2 regions of the Variovorax sp. J2P1-31 genome follow, and region 2 is predicted to be linked to the other one. Evidence: riboswitches for the same ligand, from Rfam matches in the RefSeq annotation. Region 2 holds a riboswitch; the other holds the start of a gene.
The links. A riboswitch is a leader RNA that binds a small molecule or an ion and turns the genes downstream of it on or off. The one in region 2 is predicted to bind cobalamin.
Positions count from the first base shown of each region.

Region 1: another riboswitch for cobalamin. It lies ahead of QTI20_RS16915 (TonB-dependent receptor); the one in region 2 lies ahead of QTI20_RS09165 (TonB-dependent receptor domain-containing protein).

Region 1 is NZ_JASZYA010000002.1:1,243,260-1,258,556, forward strand. Features, by position in the region: gene cobN (cobaltochelatase subunit CobN) at 1-316, opposite strand, end outside; gene cobW (cobalamin biosynthesis protein CobW) at 484-1,533, opposite strand; gene QTI20_RS16895 (LLM class flavin-dependent oxidoreductase) at 1,563-2,486, opposite strand; gene QTI20_RS16900 (ABC transporter ATP-binding protein) at 2,483-3,253, opposite strand; gene QTI20_RS16905 (FecCD family ABC transporter permease) at 3,250-4,257, opposite strand; gene QTI20_RS16910 (ABC transporter substrate-binding protein) at 4,613-5,503, opposite strand; gene QTI20_RS16915 (TonB-dependent receptor) at 5,503-7,671, opposite strand; cobalamin riboswitch at 7,802-8,078, opposite strand; gene QTI20_RS16920 (fasciclin domain-containing protein) at 8,173-8,730, opposite strand; gene QTI20_RS16925 (patatin-like phospholipase family protein) at 8,831-9,904, opposite strand; gene QTI20_RS16930 (Tex family protein) at 9,917-12,295, opposite strand; gene QTI20_RS16935 (hypothetical protein) at 12,377-12,877, shown strand; gene QTI20_RS16940 (DUF3325 domain-containing protein) at 12,874-13,161, opposite strand; gene QTI20_RS16945 (PepSY-associated TM helix domain-containing protein) at 13,158-14,792, opposite strand; gene QTI20_RS16950 (DUF3649 domain-containing protein) at 14,789-15,088, opposite strand; gene QTI20_RS16955 (DUF4198 domain-containing protein) at 15,085-15,297, opposite strand, start outside.
Region 2 is NZ_JASZYA010000001.1:1,968,063-1,983,359, forward strand. Features, by position in the region: gene cobN (cobaltochelatase subunit CobN) at 1-2,469, opposite strand, end outside; gene QTI20_RS09120 (DUF2149 domain-containing protein) at 2,487-2,840, opposite strand; gene QTI20_RS09125 (MotA/TolQ/ExbB proton channel family protein) at 2,965-3,438, opposite strand; gene bluB (5,6-dimethylbenzimidazole synthase) at 3,438-4,115, opposite strand; gene cobO (cob(I)yrinic acid a,c-diamide adenosyltransferase) at 4,248-4,817, opposite strand; partial or broken gene QTI20_RS09140 (ABC transporter ATP-binding protein) at 5,000-5,707, opposite strand; gene QTI20_RS09145 (FecCD family ABC transporter permease) at 5,767-6,771, opposite strand; gene QTI20_RS09150 (ABC transporter substrate-binding protein) at 6,768-7,628, opposite strand; gene QTI20_RS09155 (bifunctional adenosylcobinamide kinase/adenosylcobinamide-phosphate guanylyltransferase) at 7,625-8,185, opposite strand; gene QTI20_RS09160 (cobyrinic acid a,c-diamide synthase CobB) at 8,172-9,521, opposite strand; gene QTI20_RS09165 (TonB-dependent receptor domain-containing protein) at 9,506-11,461, opposite strand; cobalamin riboswitch at 11,545-11,785, opposite strand; gene QTI20_RS09170 (DUF904 domain-containing protein) at 11,807-12,031, shown strand; gene QTI20_RS09175 (cell division protein ZapA) at 12,028-12,363, shown strand; gene QTI20_RS09180 (sulfite exporter TauE/SafE family protein) at 12,655-13,470, shown strand; gene QTI20_RS09185 (YebC/PmpR family DNA-binding transcriptional regulator) at 13,544-14,257, shown strand; gene QTI20_RS09190 (hypothetical protein) at 14,277-14,438, opposite strand; gene QTI20_RS09195 (cupin-like domain-containing protein) at 14,648-15,297, opposite strand, start outside.

The DNA of each region.
Region 1 (15,297 bases), on a different contig from region 2:
TCTCGATCTGCTGCAGCCCGTAGGCCCAGGCCGATTCGGCGCCCAGGTGGTCGACGATCACCACCCGCGCATGCTGCAGCACCTCGTCGACATAGAGGTCGAGCGAGGCCGGCTGGCGCAGGTACTGCAGGTTGGCCAGCCGCAGCGAGGGGTAGCCGGGGTCGATGGCGGCGAGCGCGCTGCGCGCGGCGGCCAAGAGCGCGAGCGTGGTGTCGGCCGAGCTCAGCACCACGATCTCGCCCGGCGTCTGGTCGAGCCGGGTGACGACGCTGTCGTCCTCGACGAAGCGGCCGGGCTGGGTGCTCAGCAGGTGCATGTCATCGACTCGGGTGCGGGGTCGGGTGCGGGTACCGGACGCAGAGGACGCAGAGGTTTCGCAGAAGGAATCCAAAAGGGAATCCATTCATTCTGAATTTCCTTTTAATCGGCTTTTTCTGCGTTCTCTGCGAAACCTCTGCGCCCTCTGCGTCCGGCGGTCCGAATTCAGGCCTCAGCACCCGCCAGCGCCGAACGCAGCACCGCCTCGTCGAGGTCCTCGCCGATGAACACCAGCTGCGTGCGGCGGGCCTCGCCCTCGCGCCACTGGCGGTCGAAGTGATGGTCGAAGCGCTTGCCCACGCCCTGCACCAAGAGGCGCATCGGCTTGCCGGGGATCGCGACGAAGCCCTTGATGCGGTAGACGGTGTGCGCGGCCACGATCTGCTCGAGCGCGGCCAGCAGGCGGTCGCGGTCGACCGCGGGCAGGTCGATCACCAGCGAGTCGAACTCGTCGTGGTCGTGGTCTTCCTCGTGGTCGTGGTGGCTGACGCGCTGGTCGATGGTGGTCTCGGCCGCGCGGCCCTGGCCCAGCAGCAGGGCCAGCGGCAGCTGGCCCTGGGTGGCGGCGACGATCTTGACCTCGGCCGGGATCTCGGCGCGGATCAGCGCCTCGACCTGCGCGCGCGCGGCCTCGTCGAGCAGGTCGGACTTGTTGAGCACCACCAGGTCGGCCGCCGAGAGCTGGTCTTCGAACAGCTCGTGCAGCGGCGACTCGTGGTCGAGGTTGGGGTCGGCGCGGCGCTGCGCATCGACGGCCTCGGTGTTCTCCGCGAACTGGCCCGAAGCCGTGGCCGGGCCGTCGACCACCGTGACCACCGCGTCGACGGTGAACACGTTGGCGATCTCGGGCCACTGGAAGGCCTGGACCAGCGGCTTGGGCAGCGCCAGGCCCGAGGTCTCGATGATCACCGCGTCGATGTCCGCACGGCGCTCGGCCAGCTGCAGCATCACGGGCTGGAATTCTTCCTGCACGGTGCAGCAGACGCAGCCGTTGGCCAGTTCGTACAGGGCGCCTTCGCGCTCGTTGCCCTCGTCGTCGCAGCCGATGCCGCAGCCGCGCAGGATCTCGCCGTCGATGCCCAGCTCGCCGAACTCGTTGACGATGACGGCGATGCGCTTGCCCTCGGCGTTGCCGAGGATGTGGCGCAGCAGCGTGGTCTTGCCGCTGCCGAGGAAGCCGGTGACGATGGTGACGGGGATCTTGGCGCTTTGCATGGGCGTGTGGCTTTCTGGAATGGGATGGATCATGCCGGCTCGCGAAGCGCGGGGAGCACCTCGATCGCAAAGAGCGTCATGCCGGCGAGGGCTTGGGTGTTGTCGAGCAGGCCGTTGGCGTTGAACACGCAGCGCAGCGCATCGATGCCGCTGCGCGCGCGCAGGGCGAGGATCTGCGCATGGCACTGCGCGGGGTCGCCGTGGATGAACTGCTCGCGCAGCATGCGTTCAGGCTCGATGCGCGGCACCTGCTCCGGCGGCACGCCGCGCCTGGCGGCGAAGAATTCGCGGCGCGCCTGCAGCTGGGCCCAGAGGCCGTCGAGCTGCGACTGCACCGACGCCGCATCGGTGCCGATGCACACGTAGCGCGCGAGCGACGATCGCCGCAGCAAGGTCGAGGGTCGTCCCTGCAGGATGTCGGCCACGTGGCCCAGCTGCGTGGTTTCGGGGGGCTCCAGGCTCAGCAGCAGCGGCAGGTCGCGTTCGATCGCGAAGCCCAGCGTCTCGGGCGTGGAGCCGGCCACGTAGAGCGGCACGTGCGCGGCCTGGGCCTGCAGCACGATGCAGTTCCGCTCGAAGCGCGCGCGGGTCTGGGCCGCGTCGATGTTCAATGCGGCCAGCGTGGCGGGCTCGGTGCCGCGGCCCACGCCGATGTCGATGCGCCCGCCGCTCTGGAAGGCCAGCTGCGCGACCTCGTCGGCCAGCAGCAGCGGCTGGTGCAGCGGCAGCACCAGCACCGAGGTGCCCACGCGCAGCCGCTCGGTGCGCGCCAGCAGCGCGGCGGCCAGCAGCAGCGGCGAGGGGTACGGCCAGTCGGCCGTGGGCAGGCGGAATTCGCTGAACCACACGCCGTCGAAGCCCAGCCGGTCGGCTTCGTCGAACAGCGCGAAGAAGGCACGCGGGTCGCCCTGCGTGGCTTCGCGGGTCCAGCCGGCGAGGTCGATGCGCATCATGGGCCGGCCTGCCGGCGCAGCCGCGCGCGCAGCATCACGCCGGGCGGCACGCCGATGCGGTCGAACACCACGCCGAAGCTCTCGTCGAGCAGCGCCGCATGGATCAGCTCCTCGCCGCCGTCGATCGCGATGCGGCCGTCGGCCACCACCACGATGCGCTCGAAGTGGCGGAAGGCCAGGTCGAGGTCGTGCATGGCCACGATCACCAGCCGGGTGCGGCCGCGCTGCGCCAGCGCCTCGACCAGCGTGAGCCGGTGCCGCACGTCGAGCGCGGCGCCGGGCTCGTCGGCCAGCAGGATGGGCGGATCGGTCGCGAGCACGGTGGCCAGCAGCACGCGGGCCTGCTCGCCGCCCGACAGCGTGGACCAGCGCCGGCCGCGGAAGGCCTGGAGCTGGTTGCGTGCGATCACCTCGTCGACCGTGGGCCACTGGGCCGGCGCCTTGCCGCGCGGCGGCGTGAGGCGCATGCCCAGCAGTTCTTCCAGCACCAGGTCCCAGTGCGGCTCGAAGTGCTGCGGCATGAAGCCGATGGCTTGCGCGCGCTCGGCGGCGGGCACGTCGACCACGCGCCGCACGCCCAGCCGCACCTCGCCCTGCGCGGGTGTCTCCAGCCCGGCCAGCAGCGCGAGCAGCGTGGACTTGCCCGCGCCGTTGGGGCCGATGACGGCCACCGAGCCGGTCGCGCCGAAGCCGATCGACACGTCGCGCAGGATGGACTTGTGGCGGCGCGAGACGCCGAGGTGCTGGGCTTCGAGCAGCAGGTTCATGAACGCAGCCTCCGCGCCAGCAGCACGATGAAGAAGGGCCCGCCCGCCACGGCCGTGACCAGCCCCAGCGGGATCTCGGCCGGCGGCAGGGCCGAGCGCGCGATGGCGTCGGCCACGGTCACGACGATGGCGCCGGTGAGCGCCGAGGCCGGCAGCAGCGCCCGGTGCAGCGGCCCGACCATCCAGCGCGCGATGTGCGGCGCGGCCAGGCCGACGAAGGCCACCAGGCCGCCATAGGCCACGGCCGCCGCGACCACCAGCGAACCGACGACGACCGCGACAGGCGTGAAGCGCGCCACGTCGAGTCCGAAGCCCTGCGCCGCGCGCGTGCCCAGGCCCAGCAGGTCGAGCCCGTGCGCGATGCGCGAGGTGGCCAGCAGGCAGGCCACGCACAGCGCGGCGAGCAGGCCCAGGCCGGGCCACGACGGCGTCTGGATGCCGCCCAGCACCCAGCTCATCACGACCTGCAAGCTCACGGTCTCGTCGGACAGCGCGAGCATGAGGAAGGAGCGCAGCGCGCCCAGCATCGCGGCGATGGCCACGCCGGCCAGCAGCATGCCGGCGGCATCGAGCGCGCCCGCGACGCGGGAGACGCCGAGCACCAGGGCGGTCGCGCCCCAGGCGCCGGCGAAGGCCAGCACGGGCAGCGCATAGGACTGGGGCACGCCCAGCGGCACCAGCAGCGCGACGGTGGCCCCCAGTGCCGCGCCGCCCGAGGCGCCGAGCAGGTAGGGCTCGGCCAGCGGGTTGCGGAACACGCCCTGGAAGACCGCCCCCGACAGGCCCAGCAAGGCGCCGACCAGGGCGGCGGCGAACACGCGGGGCAGGCGCCATTGCAGCAAGAGGCGGCTGCGCAGGCTGTCGTCGCCCGCGAGCGCGCGGTAGAGGGCCTGGGGCGACGACCACTCGTGGCCGGCACAGGCCGCGAGCAGCAAGGCGACCCCGAGCACCGCGGCGGCGATGAGCCAGGCGCGGGCGGGGTGGCGTGGGGCGGGTGGGGTCATGGGCTTGGCACCTTCCCCCTTTGGGGGAAGGTGGGGATGGGGGCTCGCACGATGGAGGCGCTGCCGGCCCCCACCCCTGCCCTCCCCCAGAGGGGGAGGGAGCAAGAAAAAGGTCGCGGGATGTCGGGCACCTTTCCCCTTTGGGGGAAGGTAGGGATGGGGGCTCGCACGATGGAGGCGCTGCCGGCCCCCACCCCTGCCCTCCCCCGGAGGGGGAGGGAGCAAGAAGAAGGTCGCGGGATGTCAGGCTCCTTCCCCCTTTGGGGGAAGGCGGGGATGGGGGCTCGCACGATGGAGGCGCCGCCGCCCTCACCCCTGCCTTCTCCCAGGAGGAGAGGGAGTAAAACCGAAACACTCACGGCCTTCCCTCCACTGACCCCAGCCACTTCGCCAGGCGCTCGATCCCGTCGATGGTCCGCGGCCCCGGAATCAAAAACTCGCTGCGCGACACCGTCACCGCGCGCTTGTCGCGCACCGCCCGCATGTCACGCCAGCCCGGCAGTTGAACCAGATCGTCGAGAGCAGCCTTCGTCCCCGCGAACAGCAGCACGTCCGGGTCCGACGCGAGGATGGCCTCCGGCGACACCTGCGCCACCGCCCCGCGCCCCGCGATCGCGAAGCGGCCGCCGGCCATGCGCATCGCCTCGCCGGTGTAGGTGTCGGCCCGCGCCACCAGCAGCATGCCGTTGCCCACGCGGCCGGTGATCATCACCATGCGCGGGGCGGTGCGTTGCGCGACCTGCTGCGCCACGGCATCCAGCCGCGCCTGCAGCGACTGCGCCAGCGCCTCGCCGCGTTCGGGCACGCCGGTGGCGCGGCCGATCAGGCGGATGTTGTCCAGCACCTCGCCGACCGAGCGGCTCAGCAGCACGATCACCGGCACGCCGATGCGCGTCATCGGGTCGACCAGCTGGTTGGCGGCCTGCCGCGCGGGCGTGACGATCACCAGGTCGGGCCGCTGCGCGACCACCGCGTCGACCGAGAAGCCCAGCCGGCCGCCGACCCTGGGCTTGTCCATGACCTCGGGCGGAAAGCGCGTGTATTCCTCGACGCCGACGATGCGGTCGGCCAGGCCGAGCGAAGTCACCAGTTCGGTGTTCGACGCGAAGATGGTCACCAGCCGCTGCGGCGCCGCGGGCAGCACCACGCTGCGGCCCAGCGCATCGCGGACCTCGATCGGCGCGGCCTGCCCCGAGAGGGCCGCGGCGCTCAGACCCAGGACCAGCGCGATGCGCTTGAACCGCATCAGAAGCTGACTTGCATGCCGACCTGGAACTCGCGGCCCGGCATCGAGGTGCCGCACCCGCCGTTCTGGAAGCGCGGATCGGCGATGCACGGCTTCTGGTCGAGCGCGATGAAGATTGGGCTGCGGTTGAGGTCGAACAGGTTGTTGACCGCCGCGAACACCTTCACGCGCTTGTTGATGCGGTAGTCGCCGCGCAGGTTCCACACGGTGAAGGCGCCCTTCCTGTGGATGTAGGTGCTGTAGGGCTCGCCCTGCGGGATCAGCAGCGCTTCCTCGGTGTCGTACCACATCGGTCCGCGCAGCAGCGCACCGATCTGCAGGCTCCAGTCGTCGGGCAGCTTGCCCGCGCCGCGGCCGTAGCGCAGGCCCAGCGAGGCCTCGTACTTGTACATGCGCTGCACGCGGTCGGTGTCGAGCGCGGTCGCGCCCTTGTCGCGCATCGTGAAGTTGTAGTAGCCGTTGGCATACGCGTTGAGGCTGTGGGCGCCGGTCGAGAAGTTCAGTGCCTTCGCCAGGTCGACGTTGGCGCTGGCCTCGATGCCGCGCACCACGATGTCGGCGGCGTTGTTGGCGTAGTCCGAGGTGTTGGTGGTCGGGCCGCGCGACACGGTGATGATGCGGTCGGAAATCGTGTTCTGGAACAGCGCCACGTCCACGTTCCAGACCGGCAGCTGCAGCGTGCCGCCGAACTCGATCTGGCGGTTGCTCTCGGGCTTGAGGTTCGGGTTGCCGAAGCTGCGGCCGCCGCCCACCGCGGTGAAGTCCGAGCCCAGCTCGGTCGAGGTCGGGGCGCGGAAGCCGGTCGAGATGCCGGTGCGCAGGTTCAGCACGTCGAGCGCGCGCCAGGTCGCGCCGGTCGACCAGGTGGTCTCGCCGTACGACTGGCTGCCGCTGCGCTGCAGCGGCAGGTTGGGCGTGTAGTCGAAGCTGGTGCGGCCTTCGGTGCGGCGCGCGCCGCCGCGCACCGTCACGCGGTCGTCGAAGAACTTCTGCGAATCCTCGAAGTACAGCGCGTTGACGTGCTCGGTCTGGTTGTTGTCGTAGGGCGCGACCTGGCCGGTCGGGCCGCCGGGCAGCGCGACGCGGAAGCGGTCCGAGCGCAGCCGGCTGCGTTCCCAGTCGTAGCCCAGCAGCAGGTCGTTGCCCTGCCCCAGCTTGAAGCGCGGCTGCAGGCGCGTGCCCAGGATGTCGAGCTTGCGGTCGTTGTAGTCGCTCGAGGTGCCGGGCGTGGCCCGTGTGCCGGAGCGCACCACGGGCGAGGCCCACTTGAACTCGTCCTCGTCGGCCACCGAGTAGATCTGCGCCATCCAGCCGATGCGCTCGTCGGCCGTGCGGCCTTCGTAGGTGAGGTCGGCCGAGGCGTTGGTGCGGTCGTCCTTGCTGATGGTGTTGGCGCCCGATCCGCGGAAGCCCGCGTTGTAGATGCCGTCGGTGCGCAGCTTGAGTTCGAGCCGGTTGCGCTCGTCGACCTGGAAGCCCAGCGCGCCCGCGAAGCCGCGGCGCTCCCAACCCGTGTTGGCCAGCTTGCCGCCGCCCTTGCCCGATTCGTAATCGTCGCGCTGGCCGCCCAAGACGCCGAAGTACCAGTCGAAGCGTTCGCCGCCGCCGCTGGTCTGCGCATTGGCCTGCACGCCGCCCCAGGAGCCCACGCTGAGGCCGGCCTGGCTGGGCGGCGCGTTGTAGCCGCTCTTCATGATGATGTTGATCACGCCGCCCATGTTCTGGCTGCCGTAGATCACCGAGGCCGGGCCGCGCACGATCTCGATGCGCTCGACCTCGTTGGCGCTGAGCTTGGAGATGTTGGCCGTGCCGGCGCGCCGGCCGTTGACCAGCACCAGCACCTGGCCCTTGTAGTCGCGGCCCTGGCCGTCGCTGGTGGCGCCGCGGATGTTGATCGAGGTCTGCGCCGCGGTCCATTCGCTGAAGAAGCCGACCGCGTTCTCGGCCAGCAGGTCGGTCACCGACTTGGCGGTCGAGCGGTCGATGGCCGCGCGGTCGATCACCTGCGTGGTCGCGGCGATGCTGGCGCGCGCCTCGGGGCGGGCCGTGGCCGTGACGAAGATTTCATTGAGGGCATCGGCTTCCTGCGCCATGCCCTGGCCCGCGGCCATCGAGAGCAAACCCAGCACGCCCACTCGGGCCGGGTTCAGGATCGTTGTTTTTTTCATGCGTGTTCCAACCGCCCCGCCACCCCGCGGAGCCTCAACCATTGAATACGCTGAAGAAGAAAGAACGCCTCGCGGCCAAGCCCGGTGCGTGTGTGCACCGGCTTGCCCGGACCCTCGCTCTCCCGCAGCGGCCGAAGCAGTTGCGAAGGCCGGTATCCGGGCTTGCGGACCGTCCTGCATGCGCGTTGCGTGCAGGACCGAATCCCTCGCCTTCCCACGCCGTGAGGCGCAGTGACTGCCATGCCGACAAGGCATGCGCGTGAGGGATTCTTCGAGATCCGCTGACCGTTGCGGGGGCAGCGCAGGACTTGTCGCGTCGTGTGAAGACGCAAGGCACCTGCTTCCCGTTTAACCCCGAGACCCTCAAGCGATGAGAGCGTGCGGGGCACCTTCGAACCGTGCGGGCGCGGCGCTCACAGCGCCGGCCCGACCACAGAATTATAGGAAGGTAAAGAAATCTGACAGCTTGCCGCGCGAGGCTTGCTGTCGGAGGTGGCCCGCTTACTTGGGCAGCAGCACCTTGTCGACCACGTGGATCACGCCGTTCGACTGGTAGACGTCGGCGATGGTCACGTTGGCGGTACCGCCCTTTTCGTCGGTCACGGTCACCATGCCACCGGTGCTCTTGGCCACCAGCGTGCCGCCCGAGACGGTCTTGAGCGAGGCCATGCCCTTGCCGTCGTCGATCATCTTCATGAGCGACTTGGCATCGACCTTGCCGGCCACCACGTGGTAGGTGAGGATGGTCGTGAGCGTGCCCTTGTTCTCGGGCTTGAGCAGCGTGTCGACCGTGCCGGCCGGCAGGGCCGCGAAGGCGGCGTTGGTGGGCGCGAAGACGGTGAACGGACCCGGGCCCTTGAGCGTCTCGACCAGGCCGGCGGCCTTGACCGCGGCGACCAGGGTCGTGTGGTCCTTGGAATTCACGGCGTTGTCGATGATGTCCTTGGTGGCGTACATCGGCGCGCCGCCGACGGTGACCTGGGCGATGGCGGAGACCGCACCGACCGACAGAGCGGCTGCGAGTGCGAGGGAAGCGAGGCGTGAGAACTTGGCTTGCATGGATGGCTCCTGTTGCGTTCACCGCCACGAAGATGCGCAGCGGGTGAAAGGGATACGGCCCCGCCCGCACCTTGGATTCAACCGATGCGAAATCTGCGCTTCAAAGTGCGCGCAGCTGCGCCAGGTCGGGTTTTTCCAGCCATTGCTGCAGTTCGTCGGCCAGGCGCTGCGCCTCGGCCGCGGCGGTGCGCCAGGCCTGGATGCGGCCCGCCAGGTCGTTGCCGTAGCGCAGGAAGTCGTTGCGGTCGGGCAGCTTGCCGTTGGGCAGGGTCGCGACCCATTCGGGCGATGGCGCCAGCACCACCATGCTGTCGAGGAAAGGCGTGGCCTTGTGGCGCCACTTGAGGCCCTTGTCCAGCCAGCCCGGCACCACCGCCTGCTGGAAGTGCGGATACAGCACGATGCCCTGGGGCCCCGCGCGGTAGTCCAGGTGCAGGTGGTAGTCGGTGATGCCACCGTCCCAGTAGGCGCCGGGCGGCGCGCCCGGGATGTCGTGCACCGCCTCGAGCATGAAGGGGATCGAGCACGAGGCCTGCAGCGCCGGCGCGAAGTTGGCTTCGCTCAGCGCCACGCGCCGGGTCGCGAAATCGGTGGTGGCGAAAGGCAGGGCCGCATCCGGCGTGGAGAACACCACGCGCTCCAGCCAGCCGCCCAGCGCCTTGCGCCGCACGCCGTTGGCCATGAAGGCGCCCAGGTAGCCCAGCGCCGTGCGCCCCCGCCCCTCGCGGCCCAGCAGGTGCCGGCCGTGGGCGGTGATCACATGCAGGCTGTAGCGCGGATGCTTCAGCACCTCCTGCGCCCGACCGCCGTAGAAGCTGCGCAGGCCCTCGCCGAACTGCGCGCTGACCTGCTTCGCCGTGAGCCGCTTCTGGCCCGGCGGCAGTTCGAAGTGCTGGGTGATGTAGCCGTCCTCGAAGTCGCGCAGCGCGCGCATCGGGTCGTCGAGGCAGGCATTGGCCAGCCGCCAGGCGCCGATGGAGGCCCCCACCAGGTCGATGGGCTGGTCGGAACGCGGCAGCCAGTCGCCGAGCAGGAAGCGGTCGATGGGGCCGAGGATCAGGCCCTTGGGCCCGCCCGCCGCGCCCGGCACCACGCGCACGTCCCCGGGCCGCAGGCCCTGCGCTTCGATCAGGCGCCTGGCGGCCGGTCCGGCATGGATGCGCAGTGCCTTCATCGGGGAGGCGGCTTACTTGCCGCGCAGCCCCTGCAGCTTGGCGAAGGCGCTGGCCATCTGGCCCGCGGGCTGCGGCGTGTTGTCGCGGCGCGGGCCCTGCTGCTGGCCGCGGCCCGCGCCTTCGAAGCGGTTGTCGCGCGGGCCGTCGCGGCGCGCGGGCGAAGCGTCGAGGCGCATCGACAGGCCGATGCGCTTGCGCGCCACGTCGACCTCCATCACCTTGACCTTGACGATGTCGCCGGTCTTGACGATCTCGCGCGCGTCTTCCACGAACTTGTTGGCCAGCTGGCTCACGTGGACCAGGCCGTCCTGGTGCACGCCCAGGTCGATGAAGGCGCCGAACTGCGCGACGTTGCTCACCGTGCCCTCGAGGATCATGCCTTCCTTCAAGTCGGCGATGTCCTCGACGCCGTCGTTGAAGCGCGCCACCTTGAAGTCGGGGCGCGGGTCGCGGCCCGGCTTCTCGAGTTCGCCCAGGATGTCCTTGACCGTGATCACGCCGAACTTCTCGTTGGCGAAGAGTTCGGGCTTGAGCGCCTTGAGCATGTCGGCGCGCCCCATCAGCTCGGTGATGGGCTTGCCGGTCTTGACCATGATCTGTTCGACCAGCGGATAGGTTTCCGGGTGCACGCCGGTGATGTCCAGCGGGTTGCTGCCGTCGCGCACGCGCAGGAAGCCCGCGCTCTGCTCGAAGGCCTTGGGGCCGAAGCCCGTGACTTCCAGCAGCTGTTTGCGGGTGGCGAAGGCGCCGTTGGCCTCGCGCCAGCGCACCACCGCTTTGGCCACGCTGGCCGACAGGCCCGACACGCGCGACAGCAGCGGCACGCTGGCGGTGTTGAGGTCCACGCCGACCGAGTTCACGCAGTCTTCCACCACCGCGCTCAGCGTGCGCGCGAGTTCGCTCTGGTTCACGTCGTGCTGGTACTGGCCCACGCCGATCGACTTGGGGTCGATCTTCACGAGTTCGGCCAGCGGGTCCTGCAGGCGGCGCGCGATGCTGGCCGCGCCGCGCAGGCTCACGTCCACGTCGGGCATCTCCTGCGAGGCGAATTCGCTCGCGGAATAGACCGAGGCGCCGGCCTCGCTCACCACCACCTTGTCGATGGCCATGGGCGGCGCGCCGGCCTGGTCGGCCATCTTCGCCAGCAGCTTGATCAGGTCGGCCGCCAGCTTGTCGGTCTCGCGGCTGGCGGTGCCGTTGCCGATCGCGATCAGGTTCACGCCGTGCTTGGCGCAGAGCTTGCCCAGCGTGTGCAGCGAACCTTCCCAGTCCTTGCGCGGCTCGTGCGGGAACACGGTGGCGGTCTCGACCAGCTTGCCGGTCGCATCGACCACCGCCACCTTCACGCCGGTGCGGATGCCCGGGTCCAGGCCCAGCACCACGCGGCGGCCCGCGGGCGCGGCCAGCAGCAGGTCGCGCAGGTTGTCGGCGAAGACCTTGATGGCGGTCTTCTCGGCGTCCTCGCGCAGGCGGGTGAACAGGTCGCGTTCGGTCGAGAGCGAGAGCTTCACGCGCCAGGTCCAGGCCACGCACTTGCGGATCAGGTCGTCCGACGGGCGGGCCGCGTGGCTCCAGCCCAGGTGCAGGGCGATGCGGCCTTCGGCCACGCTGGGCTTGCCCGGCTCGGGCTCGACCGGCAGCACCAGCTTGGCGTCGAGGATGTCGAGCGCGCGGCCGCGGAACACCGCCAGCGCGCGGTGCGAGGGCACGCGGCCGATGGGTTCGTCGTAGTCGAAGTAGTCGCGGAACTTGGACACGTCGACGTTGTTCTCGTCCTTGCCCGCCATCAGCGTGGACTTGAACAGGCCTTCGCTCCAGAGCCACTCGCGCAGCCGCTGCACCAGCGCCGCGTCCTCGGCCCAGCGCTCCGACAGGATGTCGCGCACGCCGTCGAGCACGGCCGGCACGGTGGAGAAATCGGGGCCCGGCTTGCCGTCGTCCAGCGTCTCGGCGGGCTTGAGGAAGGCCTTGGCTTCGACGGCCGGGTCCAGCGTCGGGTCGGCGAAGAGCTTGTCGGCCAGCGGCTCGATGCCGAACTCGCGCGCGATCTGGCCCTTGGTGCGGCGCTTCTGCTTGAAGGGCAGGTAGAGGTCTTCCAGCTCCTGCTTGGTCGCCACGGTGGCGATCGCGATGCGCAGCGCGTCGGTCAGCTTGCCCTGCTCGTCGATGCTCTTCATCACGGCCGTGCGGCGCTCGTCGAGCTCGCGCAGGTAGGCCAGGCGCGCCTCGAGTTCGCGCAGCTGGATGTCGTCGAGGCCGTCGGTGGCCTCCTTGCGGTAGCGGGCGATGAAGGGCACCGTGGCGCCGCCGTCGAGCAGCTCGATGGCCGCCTTCACCTGGTGCTCGCCGACCTTGATTTCGGACGCGAGCTGGCGAATGATTTTCTGCATGTCTGAATGAACCCTGGGCGCGCAATAAAGCGCAGCAGTTTGCCATAGGCCCCGCGGGGCGCCGGGCTCACAATCGCTTGCATGTTGATCCGCTTGCGCCGCCTGCTCCGCCTCGTCGCCACCGTGCTGCTGGTGCCGGTGCTCCTGTTCGAGGAATGGGGCTGGGAACCGCTGGCCGCGCAGGTCGCCAGGCTGGCGCGCCTGCCGCTGTGGGCGCGGCTCGAAGGCTGGGTTCGCGGCCTGCCGCCCTGGGGCGCGCTGCTGACCTTCGCGCTGCCCGTGATCGCGCTGCTGCCGATCAAGCTGCTCGCGCTGTTCCTGTTCGGCCGCGGCCACTATGCGAGCGGCGTGCTGCTGCTGGGCGCGGCCAAGCTCGCGGGCACGGCCGTGGTGGCGCGGCTGTTCCAGCTGGTGCAGCCCACGCTGATGCGCATCGGCTGGTTCGCGCGCTGGTACCCGCGCTGGACCGCGTGGAAGGACCGTGTGCTGGGCCTGGTGCGGCAGAGCGCGCCCTGGCGTGCGGTGCGGCAGATGAAGGCCGGCACGCGCAGGTACTGGCGCGCGTTCTGGCGCCTGCGTTAGGCCTTCCGCCGGCCCTGCACGAGCAAGGCGACGAACACCAGCCCGGCCGCCAGGCTGGTGTGGCCGCTGAAGCTCACCAGCCCCAGGCCCCAGCCCTGCGCACCCACCAGCACGCCAAGCGCGAACAGCAGCGCGCCCCAGCCCGCCACGCGCAGCCGACGGGTCAGCGACGGCGCGAAGGCATGGCCGAAGAGGTCCTCCTGGTGCCGCTCCATGGCCAGTGCCAGCGCCGCGAAGCCCGGCAGGCACAGCGCGAAGGCGACCCCGTGAAACCAGCCGCTCATGCGCCCTCCCCGGCCGGCGTGGCCGTGGTGGCCACCGGCGCGGCGGCGCGGCGCGCGGGCTTGGGCTTGGGGCTGTGCCGCATCGTGCGGATCGCCAGCAGCGCATGCAGCGCGGCCAGGGCCCACAGCGTGAGTTCCAGGCCGGCGAAGACCCAGTCACCGGCCAGGAGGCTGCGCCACAGCGGCCGCTCGGTGGTGAAGGCGCTCACGACCGGCAGCAGCGCCAGCGCGGCGGTGGCGATCCAGAGCTGCTCGATCCAGGCGCGCTTCGCGGGCCGCAGCATCGCATGCAGCAACGCCAGGCCCCAGACGATGAACAACAGGTCGACCTCCCACTCGCTGCGCCGGGGCAGATCGAGCGGCAGCAGCCGGTTGCCCCAGAGGAAGGCCGTCATGGCGATCGACAGGCCCGCGATGGCGGCGATGTTCAGCCGCTCCACCAGCCAGAAGCCGACATACGGTCTGTCGGGGTCGGGCAGCTTCTGCCGCCGCTTGACGGTCCACATCACCAGCCCGGTGCCCACCATCGCGGTGCCGGCCAGGCTCACGAGGAAGTAGAGCCAGCGCGTCGCGGTGTCGCCGAAGCGGCCCAGGTGCAGCGCGTACATCACGCCGCGGGTCTCGGCCGCGGGACCCACGCTGTCCTTGGTCTCGAGCAGCTTGCCGGTGGAGCCGTCGAACAGCATGTACTGCGGGCTCACCGAGGCACGGCCCTCGTCGCCGCGCGAGATGGTCACGCGCGCGGCGGCGTCGCCCGGCAGCGTGATGTTCACGCGCTGGATGTTGTCGCGGCCCCAGCGCGCCTGCGCCTGCCGCACCATGTCTTCGATCGGCGCGAGCGTCGCGGCCTGGCCGGTGGGCTTGGCGGGCGTGATGAAGGCGCTCAGCTGGGCCGAGAGCTCCTGCCGCTCGGCCGGGGTCTTGAACGCCGCCTGGCTGCCCCAGGGCATGTACAGCGCGGCCAGCGTGATCAGCCCGGTGTAGGTGATCATCAGGTGGAAGGGCAGCCCGAACACCGACAGCGCGTTGTGCGCATCGAGCCACGAGCGCTGGCCCTTGCCGCCGCGGAAGGTGAAGAAGTCGATGAAGATCTTCTTGTGCGTGATCACGCCGCTGACGATGGCCACCAGCATGAACATCGCGCAGAAGCCCGCGAGCCAGCGGCCCCACAGCACCGGCATGTAGTGGAACTGGAAGTGGAAGCGGTAGAAGAAGTTGCCGCCGCCAGTGTCGCGCCCCGCGACCTTGTCGCCGCTGACCGGATCGAAGGTGCCGCTCTGGAAGGCGCGCCGGCCTTCGACGCCGGACGTGCGCCAGAAGGCGCTGACCACGTTGTTGCGCGCATCGGGCAGGCCGATGCTCCACTGCGGGCTGCCCGCGGCCTCGGTGCGCAGCTTGTCGGCCACGTGCTGCGCCACCACGGCCGCATCGGGCACCTGGGCCTGGTGCGCGATCTCGGGCCGCATCCACTGCGAGATCTCGTCCTTGAAGTAGCTCACCGTGCCGGTGAGGAACATCGCATAGAGGAACCAGCCGACCAGCAGGCCCGTCCAGATGTGCAGGTCGGACATGGACTGGCGGATGCCGCGCGCCTTGGGCGGCGACTTCTTCGCCGGCTTGTCGGTGCTCACGATGCGGCGCCTCCGCGCCACACCGACCAGGCGGCCAGGCCCAGCGGCACGGCCGCGACCAGCAGGCCGGCCCAGGCGCGTCGTGCGCTGCGCACCGCGAAGACCCAGACCACCGCGCCCGCGAAGACCGCGAAGCTCGACAGCATGCCCGTCAGCACCGCCTGCGGCTTGCTCATGGGCAGGGCCAGCGCGGCCACGCTCGCGAGCGCGGCCAGGCCGTAGCCGCCGAACATCGCGGCCACGATGCGCGAGAGCAGCGGCCCGACGCGCAGGGCCCGGTGCAGCACGGCGTTCACTGGTTGGGCGTGGCGGCGGGGCCGGCAGCGATCGGCGCCACGCCCTCGGCCTTGACGTAGGTCAGCGTGGTGACGTAGCTCACGCCGTCGTACTTCTCGGGTCCTGCGGCCCCGGGACGCTCGCCGCCGGTGCGGTCGGTGTGGCTGGCCTCGGCCACGTAGGTGCCCTTCCAGGGCATGTCGAAGCGCACCAGGCCCTGTGCGTCGGT
Region 2 (15,297 bases):
GCCGTGGAGGTTGCGCCCGGTGGGCAGGCTGTCGGGGTTGCGCACCGGATCGCCGCCGTAGCGCGAGGCCAGGTAGCGGCCGTCGAGCGCGGTCAGCAGGCCCGCGGTCTCCTGGTTGTCGGCGAGCAGTGCATCGAGCCGTTGGGCGCGCAGCGCGAGCGCCCGCAGGGACTCGACCGCGGCCGGACCCTGGCCTTGCGCGGCCGCGGCCTCCGGATCGCGCACCGCCAGTTCGAGCCAGCGCGCCGAGGCCGACGCCAGGAGCCGGTCGCCTTCGACGAACACCGCCTCCTCCGGGTCCTCGCCCAGCGCGGCCAGCAGCGGCTGGCGCAGGATCTGCAGCAGCGTGAGCCGGCGGCGCTCGGGGGACGGCGTCTCGCCGAAGGTGGCCAGGCCCAGGGGCTGCGCGGTCTGCGCGAGTTCTTCCAGGTAGGGATGCAGCACCGCGACGAAGCCCGCGAAGTCGGCGCGCAGGCGCGCGGGCGTCCATTGCAGGTCGCGCTCGTAGTGCTGGGCGATGAACTCGGTCGCCAGCTGCGCTTCGAGCGCGCGCTTCACCGGGCCCGGCGCCAGCGTCTCCCAGTCGTGCAGGCGCTCGTGCATGGCCTGCACGCCGGGCCGCAGGCCGGCCGGCGAGAACAGCGGCGTCGAATGGCTGACCATGGTCGCGCGGCCGCGGCGCTTGGCGGTGGTGGCTTCGCCGAGGTTGTCCATCACGTAGGGATAGACGTTGGGCAGGTCGCCCAGCGCGAGCAGCGGATCGTCCTGCGCCGACAGGCCGCGCTCCTTGCCGGCTGACCATTCGACCGTGCCATGCGTGCCCACATGCACCACCGCGCCGGCACCGAAGGCGGTGCGCAGCCAGAGGTAGGTCGCGAGATAGCTGTGGCTCAAGGGCACGGCCGAGCGGTGGTAGACCTGCGCGGCCGGGTCGCGCACCGTCGTGCCGGGCTCGAAGCGCGGCGGCTGGCGCAGCACCACCACGTTGCCGAAGCGCACGCGCGGGATCACGAAGGCCGGCGCGCCGTCGACGGTGCGCAGCAGGGTCGACGTTTCGGGCGGCCCCCAGTAGGCCTCGATGCGCTGCTGCGTGGCGGCCGGCAGCGCGCGGAACCAGGCGAGGTAGCGCGCCAGCGGCAGGCTCGCGGCCAGGTCCCGCGCCAGCAGCGGCTGCAGTGCGTCGCTGCGGTAGTAGGCCTGCATCGTGGCCTGCACCTGCGCGATCAGCGCCTCGCTGCCCGGCGCGCCGGTACGGTAGCCGGCCGCCTGCATCGCGCCCAGCATGCGGTCGATGCTGCGCGGCACGTTGAGGAAGGACGCACCGAAGTTCGCCTCGCCCGGCGGGTAGTTGTAGACCAGCATCGCGACGCGGCGCTCGGCCGGCGGCGTGCGCTGCAGCCGCAGCAGCGCGGCCGCCTTGTCGGCCACCGCATCGATCTGCGCGGGCAGCGGCCGCAACGTGCCGGTGGCCGGATCGCGCGCCGAGACCAGCATCGCGTCGGTCATGCCCGCGAGCTCGCTGGGGCTGTAGTAGGAGGCGACGTCGCCGGGCGCGAGGCCGTCGGGGCTGGCCTCCCACTGCGCGGCGCTCATCGCCAGCGCGGGCAAGGTCTGCAGCACCGGCACGCCGATGCGTTCGAGCTCGGCCTTGCGCTCGTTGGGGTTGAACACCAGCGCGGCATTCACGATCAGGTCGGCGATGCGGCGCGTACCGCCGTCGGCGGCCGTGGCGTGGGTCATGCGGAAGTAAAGGTCGGCCTGCTGGCGCGGGCCGTAGAAGGCATAGGCGCGCAGGCCGCGCTGGCCGAGGCTGTCGATCAGCCGGTCGAGCCAGGCCGTGTCGTCGCCGGTCAGCGTGGCGCCGTTGACCGCAATGGCCACTGTGCCGCCGGCCGCGGCGGGCAGTGTGTCGAGCGCCGCGATGTCGCCTTCGACGCGCGGCCAGCCCGGGTGGTAGAAGCCGGCCAGCGGCAGCTCGACCGGCGGCGGCAGGCCGGCCATGTCGCCGACCCGGCCCAGTGCCGTCATGGCCGATGCGATGTTCGCCGCGCCGGAGAAACGCCAGTAGGCGCGCAGCCGCTGCGCCCAGGCCGGGTCCACGCCGCGCTCGGCCGCCAGCGGCGCGGCGCCGAGGGCTTGCCCCTTCGCGACCGGGCCGAACTCGCCGATCAGCACATAGGGCGTGCCGCTGCGCGCGACCATCTCACCGAAGCGCGCGGCCGCGGCCTGCGCCACGCTCGCGTGCGGCGCATCGACCACGAGCAGGCGCGCGCCCTTCAAGGCCGCGGCCAGCGTCTCGGGCGTGTCCCGCGCGGCCGACACCACCTGCAGCGCGAGGCCGGCCTCGGCCGCGGCGCCCTGCAGCCGCGCGAGGCGCGCGGGCGAGACCAGCGGCGTGCTCAACAGCACGACATGGGATGGCGAAGGCTGCGCCAGCACCGGCTGCAGCCCGCAAAGGAGCAAGCACACGGCCAGCCACCAGCGCATCACTTCGAACCCTGCACCGGCGTCGCGTCGGCCGGCACGTAGACCATGGTGCCGTCCTTGAGCCGCCAGGCGGTGCCGGCCTTCTCGCCGTCGCCCTGCCCGGTCGCGCCGCTGGCCTTGAAGCGCGTGAGCTTCTGGCCTTCCTTGGTGAGGATCTCCATGTCGGGCTGGCCCTCGTGGCGGATGATCGTCAGCTTGTCCTGCGCGAAGGGGTTCATCGGGTTGTCGATCACCGCGATCATCAGCATGCCGATCACGACCAGGAACACGTCGATCAGGTTGATGGTCGACAGCACCGGGTCGTCGTCCTCGGCGTCGAGGCTGTCGAGAATGCTGAAGCGGCGACGCGTCATTCGGAAACCTCCGCGCTCCGCGCTGCGGTGCGAGCTTGCTTGGGGCGGCCCGGCGCTGCGCATTCGGAAACCTCCGCGCTCCGCGCTGCGGTGCGAGCTTGCTTGGGGCGGCCCGGCGCTGCGCTCATACGAGTGCGTCGCGTGCGTCCAGCACCGTCACCAGTTCGCGCATCAGCCAGCGCCGGCGCACGGTGTAGACCACGAAGGTGATCGAGGCCGAGGCCAGCGCCACGATCACGGCCGCGAAGGCCGGTGCCAGGCTCTGGGCCACGCCCTGCGACTGGCCCGAGGCCACGGCGACCAGCGCGGGGCCCATCGGGATCATGGTCGCGATCAGGCCCAGCATGGGCGCGACGCGGCTGCACAGGCGCACGCCCTCGAGCGACTTGAGCACCGCCAGCTCCATCTGTTCCTGGCCCTGGTCGGCCACCGCGCGCAGCACCAGCACCCGTGCGGGGTCGCGCCGGCGCTGCAGCCCTTCGACCGCGAAGGCGCCCAGGCTCCACACCGCGTAGACGAAGGACAGCAGCACGCCCAGCGTGACCGGCCAGAGGAACAGGCGCGCGAGCTCGGACAGCACGCTATCGAAGGCCAGCATCAGGGAGTCTCCTTTTCTTCCGCGGCATCGAACAGCGCCGAGGCCGCGCCCCAGCGGTCGTCGAACACCAGCGATGCCAGCGGGGCGCGCTGCGCCCAGCGTTCACGCTGCAGCATCGGTTCGTCGTAGAAGCCGTGCACCGGCCCCAGGCACAGCAGCGCGATGGGCTCGGCGCCCGCGGGCAGCCCCAGCAGCGCCGCGACCTGCACCGGATCGAACAGCGAGACCCAGCCCATGCCCAGCCCCTCGACGCGCGCGGCCAGCCACAGGTTCTGGATCGCGCAGGCGGCCGAGGCCAGGTCCATCTGCGGTAGGGTGCGGCGGCCGAACACATGCTGCTCGCGGCCGTCGGCCAGCGTGACGGCGATGAGTTCGGCCGCATCGAGAAGGCCCTCGACCTTGAGCCGCATGAATGCGTCTTCGCGCTCGCCCAGCGCCTGCGCGGTGCGCACGCGCTCCTGCTCGACCAGCGCATGCAGCTGCGCGCGCAGGGCCGCGTCGCGCACCCGGATGAAACGCCAGGGCTGCATGAAGCCCACGCTGGGCGCGTGATGGGCCGCTTCGAGCAGCCGGCGCAGCAGCTCGGGCGCGACCTCGCCGCCCGCGAAGTGCCGCATGTCGCGGCGCTCGCGGATCGCGCGGTAGACGGCCTGCGCCTCGTCGGCCTCAAATGGCATCTTCACGCGTCGCACCCTGGCCCTCTCTTCCAGGAACACCGCGGAACCGGCTTCGCCGGGCCGCCGGTGTTGCCCCCTGCAAGGGGGAGGGAGGCCACACGAAGTGGGCAAGCCTGGGGGTGTGCAACATGTCTAATCTTCGATGCCGCGCTGCGCCGGGATGCCGGCCTTGAACGCATGCTTGACCATGGTCATCTCGGTCACGGTGTCGGCCAGCTCGATCAGTTCGGGCGGGCAGCGGCGGCCGGTGAGCGCCACGTGCACCTGCTTGGGCCGCTCGCGCAGCGTGGCCAGCACGTCGTCCAGCGGCAGCCAGCCGTAGATCAGCGGGTAGGTGATCTCGTCGAGCACCACGAGGAAGTACTCGCCCGACAGGATGGAGGCCTTGGCGCGCAGCCAGCCGTCGCGCGCGAGCTGGCCCGAGCGCTCGAGGTCCTGGCTCTTCCAGCTGAAGCCGTCGCCCAGCCCTTCGATCGGGATGCCCAGGTGCTCGAACATCCGGTGCTCGCCGAAGCGCGCGGTCGGCACCTTCATGAACTGCCAGATCTTCACGGCCTTGCCGCGGCCGTGCGCGCGCAGCGCCAGGCCGAAGGCAGCCGTGCTCTTGCCCTTGCCGTCGCCGGTGTTGACGATCACGATGCCGCGGCGTTCGCCCTCGGGCTTCTCGTAGGGCTTGGCGCTGGGTGGGGTCTCGATTTGCATGTTGGTTTCCTAGGCGGTCGAATTCGAAGGGCGGGAATGCGGGTTGCCGGACGCAGAAGACGCAGAGGTTTCGCAGAGGACGCGGAAGAAGACATTCAAAGACTTGTCTTGGTTTTCCTTTTGCGCCTTCTGCGAAACCTCCGCGTCTTCTGCGTCCGGCTGTCCGATCCCGATCCCGTATGTCATGTCGGCAACGCAATCCATTGTTCCGCCACGCGATGCACGCGAACACGGTGCTCGAACACCTGCTCGAGCGCTGCATGGGTGGCCGGGTCGCTGCAGCCGCCGTGGTGCACCATGCGGCCGCGGTCCATCACGACCAGCGCATCGGCGGCCAGCGCCATCGAGAGTTCGTGCAGCACGCTGACCACGGTGCGGCCCTCGGCCACCAGCGCGCGCATGGTCTGCATCCAGTCGGACTGGTGCGGCGGGTCGAGGTTGGCCAGCGGCTCGTCCATCAGCAGCACCTCGGCCTCGACCGCGAGCGCGCGCGCGAGCAGCACGCGCTGGCGTTCGCCGCCCGAGAGCTGGCCCAGCGGACGGTCGCGCCAGTCCCAGGCCTGGGTGCTGCGCAGCGCGCGCTCGACCGCGGCGCGGTCGGCCTCGCTGGGCGGCGCGAGCCAGCGCTGGTGCGGCATGCGGCCCAGCATCGCGAGGTCGTAGACCAGCAGGTCGTCGGCGCTGCTCTCGCCCGCCCCACCCTGCCCCAGCCACGACATGCGTCGCGCCCGCACGCGGCCCGGCAGGCCGTGCAGCGAGGCGTCGAACAGCCGCACCTCGCCACCGTGCGGCAGCAGGCCCGCGAGCACGCGCAGCAGGGTCGACTTGCCGGCGCCGTTGGGGCCGACGATGCTGGTCCAGCGGCCGGCCGCGATGGCCAGGTCGATGGCGTGCAGCACCGGCGTGCCGCCCAACGCGGCGTCGACCCGGCGCGCTTCGAGGGCCGCGCTCACCGGATGCCTCCGCGTCCGCGCCGGTGCATGAGCCACAGCAGGTAGCTGCCGCCCAGCACGGCGGTGAGCACGCCCACCGGCAATTCCTGCGGCGCGATGAGCCAGCGCGCCAGCAGGTCGGCCGCCATCAGCAGCAGGCCGCCCATCACGGCCGACAGCACGATCAGCCAGGCATGGGTGGTCTTGACGATGGAGCGCACCAGGTGCGGCGCGGCCAGGCCGACGAAGGCGATCAGCCCGGTCTGGGCCACGGCCGTGCCGGTGGCCAGTGCCAGCACCGCGACCAGCGCCGCGCGCATCGCGCCCAGCGGCAGGCCCAGGCTGGCGGCGGTCGCCTCGCCCAGCGCCAGGCCGTCGAGCACCGGGGCCAGCGCCCAGGCCGCGAGCAGGCAGATGGCGCCGAGCCCGGCCATCACCGCGCAGGCGCTCCAGCCGACCAGGCCGGTACCGCCCAGCATGAAGCCCTGCAGCGCCTGCAGGATGTCGGCCGAGCCGATGGTCACCAGGTCTTTCGCGGCGCCCAGCACCACGCCGACGATCACGCCGGCCAAGAGCAGCCGCAGCGTCTGCTGCACGCCGCGCGCGAGCATCAGCGTGAGCAGCACCGCCAGCACCGCCCCCACGAAGGCCGCGCCCGTGAGGCCCAGGCGCACCAGCCACTGCGTGGCCGACGGCGAGGCCCCGAACAGCGCGAGCGCCAGCGCCACGCCCAGCGAGGCGCCCGAGGCGCTGCCCAGCAGGTAGGGGTCGGCCAGCGGATTGCGGAACAGCCCCTGCGCCACCGCGCCCGCGAGGCCCAGCAAGGCGCCGGCCAGCCAGGCGCCCAGCGTGCGCGGCAGCCGGATCTCCTGCACGATCTGCAGTGCGATGGGGTCGTGGCGCGCGGCCAGCACGCTCTCGAAACCGGTGCTGCCGATGCCCACGCCCAGCAGCAGCAGGGCCGCGCACAGCAGCATCAGCACGGCCGCGAGCAGCCAGATGCGTTGCCGGTGACGGATCATTTCGGCGCCTTGTCGGCCAGGCAGCGGGCCATGATGCGCGCGGCTTCGCCCATGCGCGGGCCGGGCCGCACCAGCACGTCGGACTCCTCCGGCGCGAAGCGGCAGATGCGGCCGTCGCGCACCGCGCGGATGCTGGCCCAGCCGGGGCGCTGCTCCATGCCCGCGGCGCTGCGCACGCTGACCATGATCAGGTCGGGATTGGCGCGCACCACGAACTCGGGGTTGAGCTTGGGGAACGGGCCCAGCGCCGCGGGCACGATGTTCTTCACGCCCAGCCGCGTCAGCGTCTCGCCGATGAAGGAGCTCTCGCCCGCGCCGTAGGGGCCGCTGTTGACCTCGAAATACACGCGCGTGGCCTTGGCCGCGGGCGACAGCGACTGCGCCGCCGCCGACACGCTGGCGTCGATCGCGCGCCAGACGCGCTGCGGGTCGTCGGCCTGCAGCACGCGGCCCAGCTGGTCGAGCACGCGCTTGACGTCGGCATGGGTCTTGGGCTCGAGCACCAGCACCTTGAGGCCCAGGGTTTCGAGCCGCTGCGTGACGCGCGAGGACTTGGCCAGCAGCACCACGTCGGGCTTGAGCGCGACGATGGCCTCGACGTTGGGATCGATGCCGCCGCCGAGCTGCGGCAGCGCGCGCACCGAGGCCGGCGAATTCGAGTAGCGGTCGACGCCGATCAGCCGCTCGCAGGCGCCCAGCGCGCAGACCGATTCGGTGAGCGAGGGCAGCAAGGTGACGATGCGCTGGGGCGCGCGCGGCAGGCTCACCTGCACGCCGCGCTCGTCGGTGATCTCGATCGGCTGCGCGTGCGCGAGGCCCGTCAGCAGGAGCAGCAGCCAGGGCAGCCAGCGCTTCACGTCGGTTCCTTCAGGGTCAGCGGCAGGCCTGCTGCCATCAGCGTGACGCGATCGCATTCGGCCGCGACGTCCTGGTTGAGCCGGCCCAGCGCATCGACGAAGGCGCGCACCTCGCGGCCCAGCGGGATCACGCCCAGGCCGATCTCGTTGCCCACCAGCACCACCGGGCCGCGCGCCGCGCGCAAGGCGGCCCGCAGCGCCGCGATGGCCTGCGCCGCATCGTGGGCCGCGCCCTCCATCGGCATCGTGAGGTTCGTCAGCCACAGCGTGAGGCAGTCGACCAGCACCATCGTGCCCGGCGCGCTGTGGGCCGCGAGGGCCTCGGCCAGCCGCACCGGCTCTTCGACGGTGCGCAGGCCCGGCACGCGCTCGGCACGGTCGGCCTGGTGGCGCGCGATGCGTTCGCGCATCTCGTCGTCCCAGGCGGTGGCGGTGGCGATCAGCACGGCGTCGTGCGCGGGCGAGGCGGCCAGCCAGGCGGCGGCGCGCTCCTCGGCGCGGCGGGACTTGCCGCTCTTCTGGCCGCCGAGCAGGAATTCGCGTTCAGCGGTCGTCATGCGGGAATCCGATCGGCGCGGCATCGAACAGCCGCGCGGTGGCTTCGGGACTGGAGGCGAACCAGGCGTGGAAATAGCTCGCGCGCAACGTGCCGCGCACATAGACCGCTTCGCCGCCGGCGTCGGTGTTCGGGCGCGTGGTGCGCGCCGCCACGGGCTGCGGCGTGTCGCAGAGCGAGTAGTGGAAGGTGTGGCCGCGCAGGCTGTGCCCGGCCAGTGCCAGCTGCTGAGGCCCGAGGGCCGCGAGCCGCTTCTGCACCGTCACGCGGCCCGGCAGCAGGCCCCACATCGCGTGGGATTGGCCGTCGGCCGTGACCAGCGTGTCGTACAGGGCCATCATGCCGCCGCACTCGGCCCAGACCGGCTTGCCGGCCGCAACATGCGCGACCAGTGCATCGCGCAAGGGCGCGCAGGCGGCCAATTGTTCGGCATGCAGTTCGGGGTAGCCGCCGGGCAGCCAGACCGCATCGCATTCCGGCAAAGCATCGCCGGCCAAAGGCGAAAAGAATTCAAGGCGTGCCCCGAGTGAACGCAGCACCTCGAGGTTGGCCGGATAGACGAAGGCGAAGGCGGCATCGTGCGCGATCGCCACGGTGCGGCCCGCGAGCAACGGCGCAATCGCTTCGGCCGCAGGCGCCTCGAAGCAGACTTGCGGCAACTGCGCCACCGACAGCCGCCCCAGCGGCGTGGCCGCGAGCGCGTCGGCCGCCGCATCGAGCCGGGCCAGCGCATCCTGCGTCTCGTCGGCCGCGACCAGGCCCAGGTGCCGTTCGGGCAGCGTGAAATCCTCGCCCTTGGGCAGCGCGCCCAGCCAGTGCGCGGGATCGCGCAGCGCGCCTTCGAGCATGCCCGCATGCCGTTCGCTCGCCACGCGGTTGGCCAGCACGCCGAACCACGGCAGGCCGGGCTGGAAATGCTGCAGGCCATAGGCCAGCGCACCGAAGGTGCCGGCCATGGCGCGCGCGTCGATCACCGCCAGCACCGGCAGGCCGAAATGCACCGCCAGGTCGGCCGCGCTCGGCGTGCCGTCGAACAGGCCCATCACGCCCTCGACGATCAGCAGGTCCGCCTCGCGCGCCGCGGCATGCAGGCGCGCGCGGCAATCGGCCTCGCCGTTCATCCAGAGGTCCAGCGAATGCACGGGCGCCCCGCTGGCCATGGCGAGCCAGCGCGGATCGAGAAAATCGGGCCCGCACTTGAACACGCGCACGCGCCGCCCGGCGCGTGCATGCAGGCGGGCCAGCGCGGCCGTGACCGTGGTCTTGCCCTGCCCGGAGGCGGGCGCGGCCACGAGCACGGCGGCGCAGGTGGCGCTGTGGCTTACTGGGGCGACCACTTGAGCCCGAGGTAGGCGCTGCGGCCCGCGGTGGCGTAGATGCGGGCGAAGGAATAGTCCTTGTCGCCCGCGTTGTCCAGCCGGCCGATCAGCGTCAGCGAAGGCGTGAGCTTCGTGCTCGCGACCAGGTTGAGCACGGTGTAGCCGCCCAGGCGGCGCAGGTTGGCGGCATCGTCGTAGCGCATGCCCGAAGTTTGCACCTCCGCGCCCAAGGTCCAGCCGGCGACCTTCCAGTCGGCGCCCAGCATGCCGTGGCGGCGCGCGCGGCGGGCCAGCAGCTTGTCGGTGCCGAGGTCGCGCGGGTCCTGGAAGTCGGCCGAGGCGCGCAGCGTCACGTCGCCGATGCGGTGGCCGGCGGTCAGCGTCAGGCCCTCGTACTCGGCGCGCGCGGTGTTGGCATAGCAGCCGAAGCTCGAGAGGCAGCCGCGGGCGCTGCCGTCGTAGGTGATCAGGTTGCGCACCTTGTTGCGGTAGACCACCACGCCGGCGTTGCTGGCACCCGAGGTCCAGTTCAGGCCCAGCTCGACGTTGCGGCTTTCCTCGGGCTGCAGGCTGGCCACGCCGTACTCGCTGAAGCGCTGGTAGAGCGTGGGCACGCGGAAGGCGGTGCCGACCGAAGCGGTGGCACGCCATTGCGGCGTGATCGCATAGCCGTAGGCCGCGCTGCCGGTGGTCTTGGCGCCGAACTCGCTGTCGTCGTCGCGGCGCGCCTGCAGCTGCACCGTGTGCGGGCCCTGGACGAAGCCGTAGCCCAGCGACACCGCGTCCTGCGAACGATCGCGCGCCAGCAGCTTGGCCGAGGCGGTGGCGGCGTTCTCCAGATCGTCCTCGCGGCGCTCGAGCGCGGCCGTGAAGCGGTGCGCGCCGAAGTGCAGCTCGTTCTGGAACAGGTAGCCGCGCAGCGCGGTCTCGGTGCGGTAGAAGCTCGGGTCGGTCTGGTAGGTGGTCTTGCTGTCGGTGACCTGCAGCCGCGTCGTGTAGTTGTCGGTCCACTTGGCGATCCAGGACACGCCCGCGGTGCGCAGCGTGTTGGTCGAGATGTCGTCGGGGAACACGGCCGGCGGGCGCGCGCCCGATTTCGAGGCGTCGTACTGCGCCTCGATGTCGCTGTAGAGGAAGGTGCCTTCGAGCCGGTGCGCCGGATTGATCTGGAAGCCCAGGCGCGCATTGGCCGCGGTGCTGCGGTAGCCGTCGCGGTCGGGGCTGGTCCAGCCGTCGGCCGCGTACTGCGCGGTCTTGACCGGGTTGCGCTTCTCGAGCGGCTGGATGTTGAAGCCGTCGCTCTCCTCGTGCGAGACGCCCAGCGAGTAGTCGAAGGCGCCGTTCACGCCCGCCGTCCCGCTCAGGCCGGCCTCGGCCTTGCGCAGCTTGTTGCTGCCGATCGCCACGCCGACGAAGGGCGTGGCCGGGCCTTCGCCGCGCTTGGTGAACAGCTGGATCACGCCGCCGATGGCATCGGAGCCGTAGACCGCCGCGGCCGGGCCGCGCAGGACTTCGATGCGGTCGATCTGCCCCAGCGGGATGCCTTCCCAGCCGGCGCCGCCGGTGGACTGCGAGTCGATGCGCACGCCGTCGATGTAGACCGCGGTGAAGCGCGACTCGGCGCCGCGGATGAACACGCTGGTGGTGTTGCCGATGCCGCCGTTGCGGCTGATCTCGATGCCGGGCAGGCGCGCCAGCACGTCGGCCACGCCGGTGGCGCCGCTGCGCTCGATGGTCTCGCGGTCGACGATGGACACGTCCGAGGTCAGGTCCGACAGCGGCTGCGCCACGCGCGTGGCCGTGACCACGGTCTCGGGCAGCGACTGCTGCTGGGCCAGGGCCAGGCCGGGCCATGCCACGGCAATGGCCGCGCTCAGGGCGGCCAGCGGCAAGGCGGCGCTGCGCACACGCACGGACACCGGCGCGCGGGCGCCGTCGGGAGAAAAACGATTCTTCATGGGGACGAACTTGAGAACAAAACCCTGTCCGGCTTCCCCGCCGGACGTGTGGGCGTCACGAAGGCGGCCGCGCATCACGCGCACCCACCCTCTCCTCGTTGGCCGGTATCCGGGCTGGCAGAACGACTGTCGTCGCCTTCCCAGGCGCCTGTTTCAGGGCGCCCAGTGGCTGAGTGACGAAAGCGGCGCGCGTGAATGCGCCGTCTGCTGGACCGTTGCGGGGGCAGCGCAGGCTGACCGCGGCTCGAAGAGCTCTGGTTCCTGCTTCCCGTTGAACTGCGCCGCGTGAACCGCGGTGCGAGCACCAACGCGGGCGATTCTAAGGCGCCCCTACAATCTGCAGCCATGTCCGCACAGAGCCCCATCGATCAGATTGCCGAGCGCGTTGAACGTCTGCTCGTGCGCCACGAAGAAATTCAGCGCACCAACACGCTGCTGCAGGAACAGGTCGATGCGCTGACGCGCGAACGCGACGCGCTCAAGTCGCGCCTCGCCGCCGCACGCACGCGCATCGACGCGGTCCTGGAGCGGCTGCCCCTCGACCCGCCACAGGATCCCGCCACCCCATGAAACAGCTCGAAGTCCAGATCATGGGACAGAGTTACCTGCTCGGCTGCCCCGAAGGCGGCGAAGCGCAGCTGCGCGAGGCGGTCGAACGCGTCGACCTCGCCATGTGCAAGATCCGCGACGCCAACAAGGTGAAGGCCCGTGACCGCATTGCGGTGCTCGCGGCGCTGAACCTGGCCTTCGACCTGGGCCAGCAGCCCGAAGCGGCCGAAGCCCCTGCGCCCGCCGAGCCCGAAGCCGCGCCCGCCGCCCTCGGCGCGCACGATGCCGAGCGCGCCGCGCAGTTGCTGCAGCGCCTCGACCAGGCGCTCGCGCGCGACAACCACCTGCTCTGACAAAAAGCCCGCGCGGTCACGCGGGCGGGGTCGATGCAGGCGTAAAATCACGCCTGTCTGCAGTGCGCGTCGGGCTTAATATTTCCTTGTTCCAATGCTCTCCGGAGCCGGGCTTGGTACATCGCTTGACGGGCGTGATCATCTCGCGTCAGATGAACCCGAAGTCCTGCTGCCCTCGCCCACCTGAACCCTGGTTCAGGATGCGGGTCCGGCGCACCCCACTGCAGACACCTTTTTTCCTGGCGACGGCCCCTTGATCGGGGCCGTCGTCTTTTCTGCCCCGCACCGCCCATGCCGCTCGAACCGCTGTTGATCGTGGAACTCGCCCTGCTGGGCATCGGCAGCGGCTTCCTCGCCGGGCTGCTGGGCATCGGCGGCGGCATGGTGATGGTGCCCTTCATCACCATCATCCTCGGCCAGCGCGGCGTGGCGCCCGACCTGGCGGTGAAGATGGCGATCGCGACCTCGATGGCCACCATCGTCTTCACCTCGGTCTCGAGCGTGCGCGCGCACCACAAGCGCGGCGCGGTGCGCTGGGACATCGTCAAGCGGCTGTCGCCCGGCATCGTGGTCGGCAGCCTGGTGGGCAGCCTGGGCGTGTTCGCGCTGCTCAAGGGCACGGCGCTGGCGATCTTCTTCGCGCTGTTCGTGGGCTTCTCGGCCACGCAGATGTTCCTCGACAAGAAGCCCGCCCCCACGCGCCAGATGCCCGGCACCGGCGGCCAGTTCGCCGCGGGCGGCGTGATCGGCTTCATCTCGGGCCTGGTCGGCGCGGGCGGCGGCTTCATCAGCGTCCCGTTCATGACCTGGTGCAACGTCGCGATCCACAACGCCGTCGCCACCAGTGCGGCGCTGGGCTTCCCGATCGCCGTGGCCAACGTGGTGGGCTATGTCCTCAGCGGCACCACGGTGCAGGGCCTGCCGGCCGGCGCCTTCGGCTACATCTGGCTGCCGGCGCTGGTCGTGATCGCGGCCTGCAGCGTGTTCACCGCCCCGCTGGGCGCCCGGGCCGCGCACAGCCTGCCGGTGAAGAAGCTCAAGCGGGTGTTCGCCAGCGTGCTGTACCTGCTGGCCGCGTACATGCTCTGGAAGGGTCTCGGCGGCTGAGCCACCGATCCGGCGCGCAAAATCATTCATTCCTGCGGGCGGCCCGGACCGTCCGCCCAACTAGGAGCAAGCCATGGGCGCACAGTGGAAAGCAAAGCACAAGGACCTGGCCGCCAATGCCAAGGGCCGGATGTTCGGAAAACTGGCCAAGGACATCATGATCGCGGCGCGCAGCGGCGCCGACCCGGCCTCCAACGCCCGGCTGCGGCTGGTGGTCGAGCAGGCGCGCAAGGTCTCGATGCCCAAGGAAACCCTGGACCGGGCGATCAAGAAGGGCGCGGGCCTGACCGGCGAGGCGGTGCATTTCGAGCATGTGATCTATGAAGGCTTCGCGCCGCACCGGGTGCCGGTGATGGTCGAATGCCTGACCGACAACGTGAACCGCACCGCGCCCGAGATGCGGGTGCTGTTCCGCAAGGGCCAACTGGGCACCTCGGGTTCGGTGGCCTGGGATTTCGACCACCTCGGCATGATCGAGGCCGAGCCGGCCACCGCCGGTGCCGATCCCGAGCTCGCGGCCATCGAGGCCGGCGCGCAGGATTTCGAGCCCGGCCATGAGGAAGGCGCGACGCTGTTCCTCACGGCCCCGGCCGACCTCGACCTGGTGAGCCGCGCGCTGCCCGCCCAGGGCTTCACCGTGCTGTCGGCCAAGCTGGGCTACAAGCCCAAGAACCCGGTCGATCCGGCCAGCCTGAGCGCGGCGGACCTGGAAGAAGTCGAAGTCTTCCTGGCCGCCATCGACGCCAACGACGACGTGCAGAACGTGTACGTCGGGCTCGCCGGCTGAACGACCGGCCGCGCGAGGCTCAGGCCTCGAGCTCGGCGGTCTCCAGGAGGTCGAGGGCGCGGATGTCCTCGGACAGTTGTCGAAGCCGCGTCCACGCACCGGCTTCGCCGTTGGCGATGGCCAGCAGCAGTTGGGCGTACTCGTCGGTCATGGCGGTCCACTGTTCGAATCTGCTGTCCATGTCTCGGCTCCTGCTGCTTTGGGAATCACAGCTTGGAGACAGAGAATGCAAAGTGCGTGCCACGGCCTGCTGCGGACAGAACGCACTGTAGGCCCCAGGTAAGTCATTGCCATGACTCGACGGCGCCCCGTGGGGGCGATGTACCCGTCACGTTACGAAGAAAAGCTTCGTACCCGTAACACCAAAGACAACACTGCGCCGCGGGTCGTTCAACGACCGCGGAGGCGGCTGGCCGCCTGCCACAGGCCCGACTTCGCGCTGTCGCGCCAGGCCTGGGCGCCGATGGGCGCGGGCGCCATGCCGAAGCGGCCCAGCACGCGGCGCGAGGCGTGGTTGAAGTTGAGCGCGCGGCGCCAGGCCATCGACTGGCGCGTGTTGAAGATGATCGACATCGAGATCGACACGTCGTCGGGCCCGTTGCGCACATGGTGGCCCGCGACGAAGGGGATGTGGATGGCCTCGCCCGGCTGGAAGGCGAAGCAGGTGCCGAGCGCGTCGGTCTCCTTCGACCAGCTGAGCCGCGTGTTGGCATAGGACACGTAGGCCTCGCGCTGCACCGCGGTCACGACCCGCTCGTCCCATTGCGGGAACACGGTCACCTCCTTGCTGCCGCGGAACTGCATCAGGAAGGTCGAATAGCGGTCGATGTGGAAGGGTGTGACGCTGTTGGGCGAGGCGATGAACAGGTAGAGCTGGGGGTCGACCGCCTCGGTGCCCACGCCGTGGCGGCGCATCAGGCTCTCGACGTCGCCGATCAGTTCGCGGTGCAGCGACGCGAAGGACGGATCGATCTCCGGTCCGCTGACCATCACGTAGGAATCGCTGACCCGGATGTTCTCGATGGTCTCCTCGATGCTGC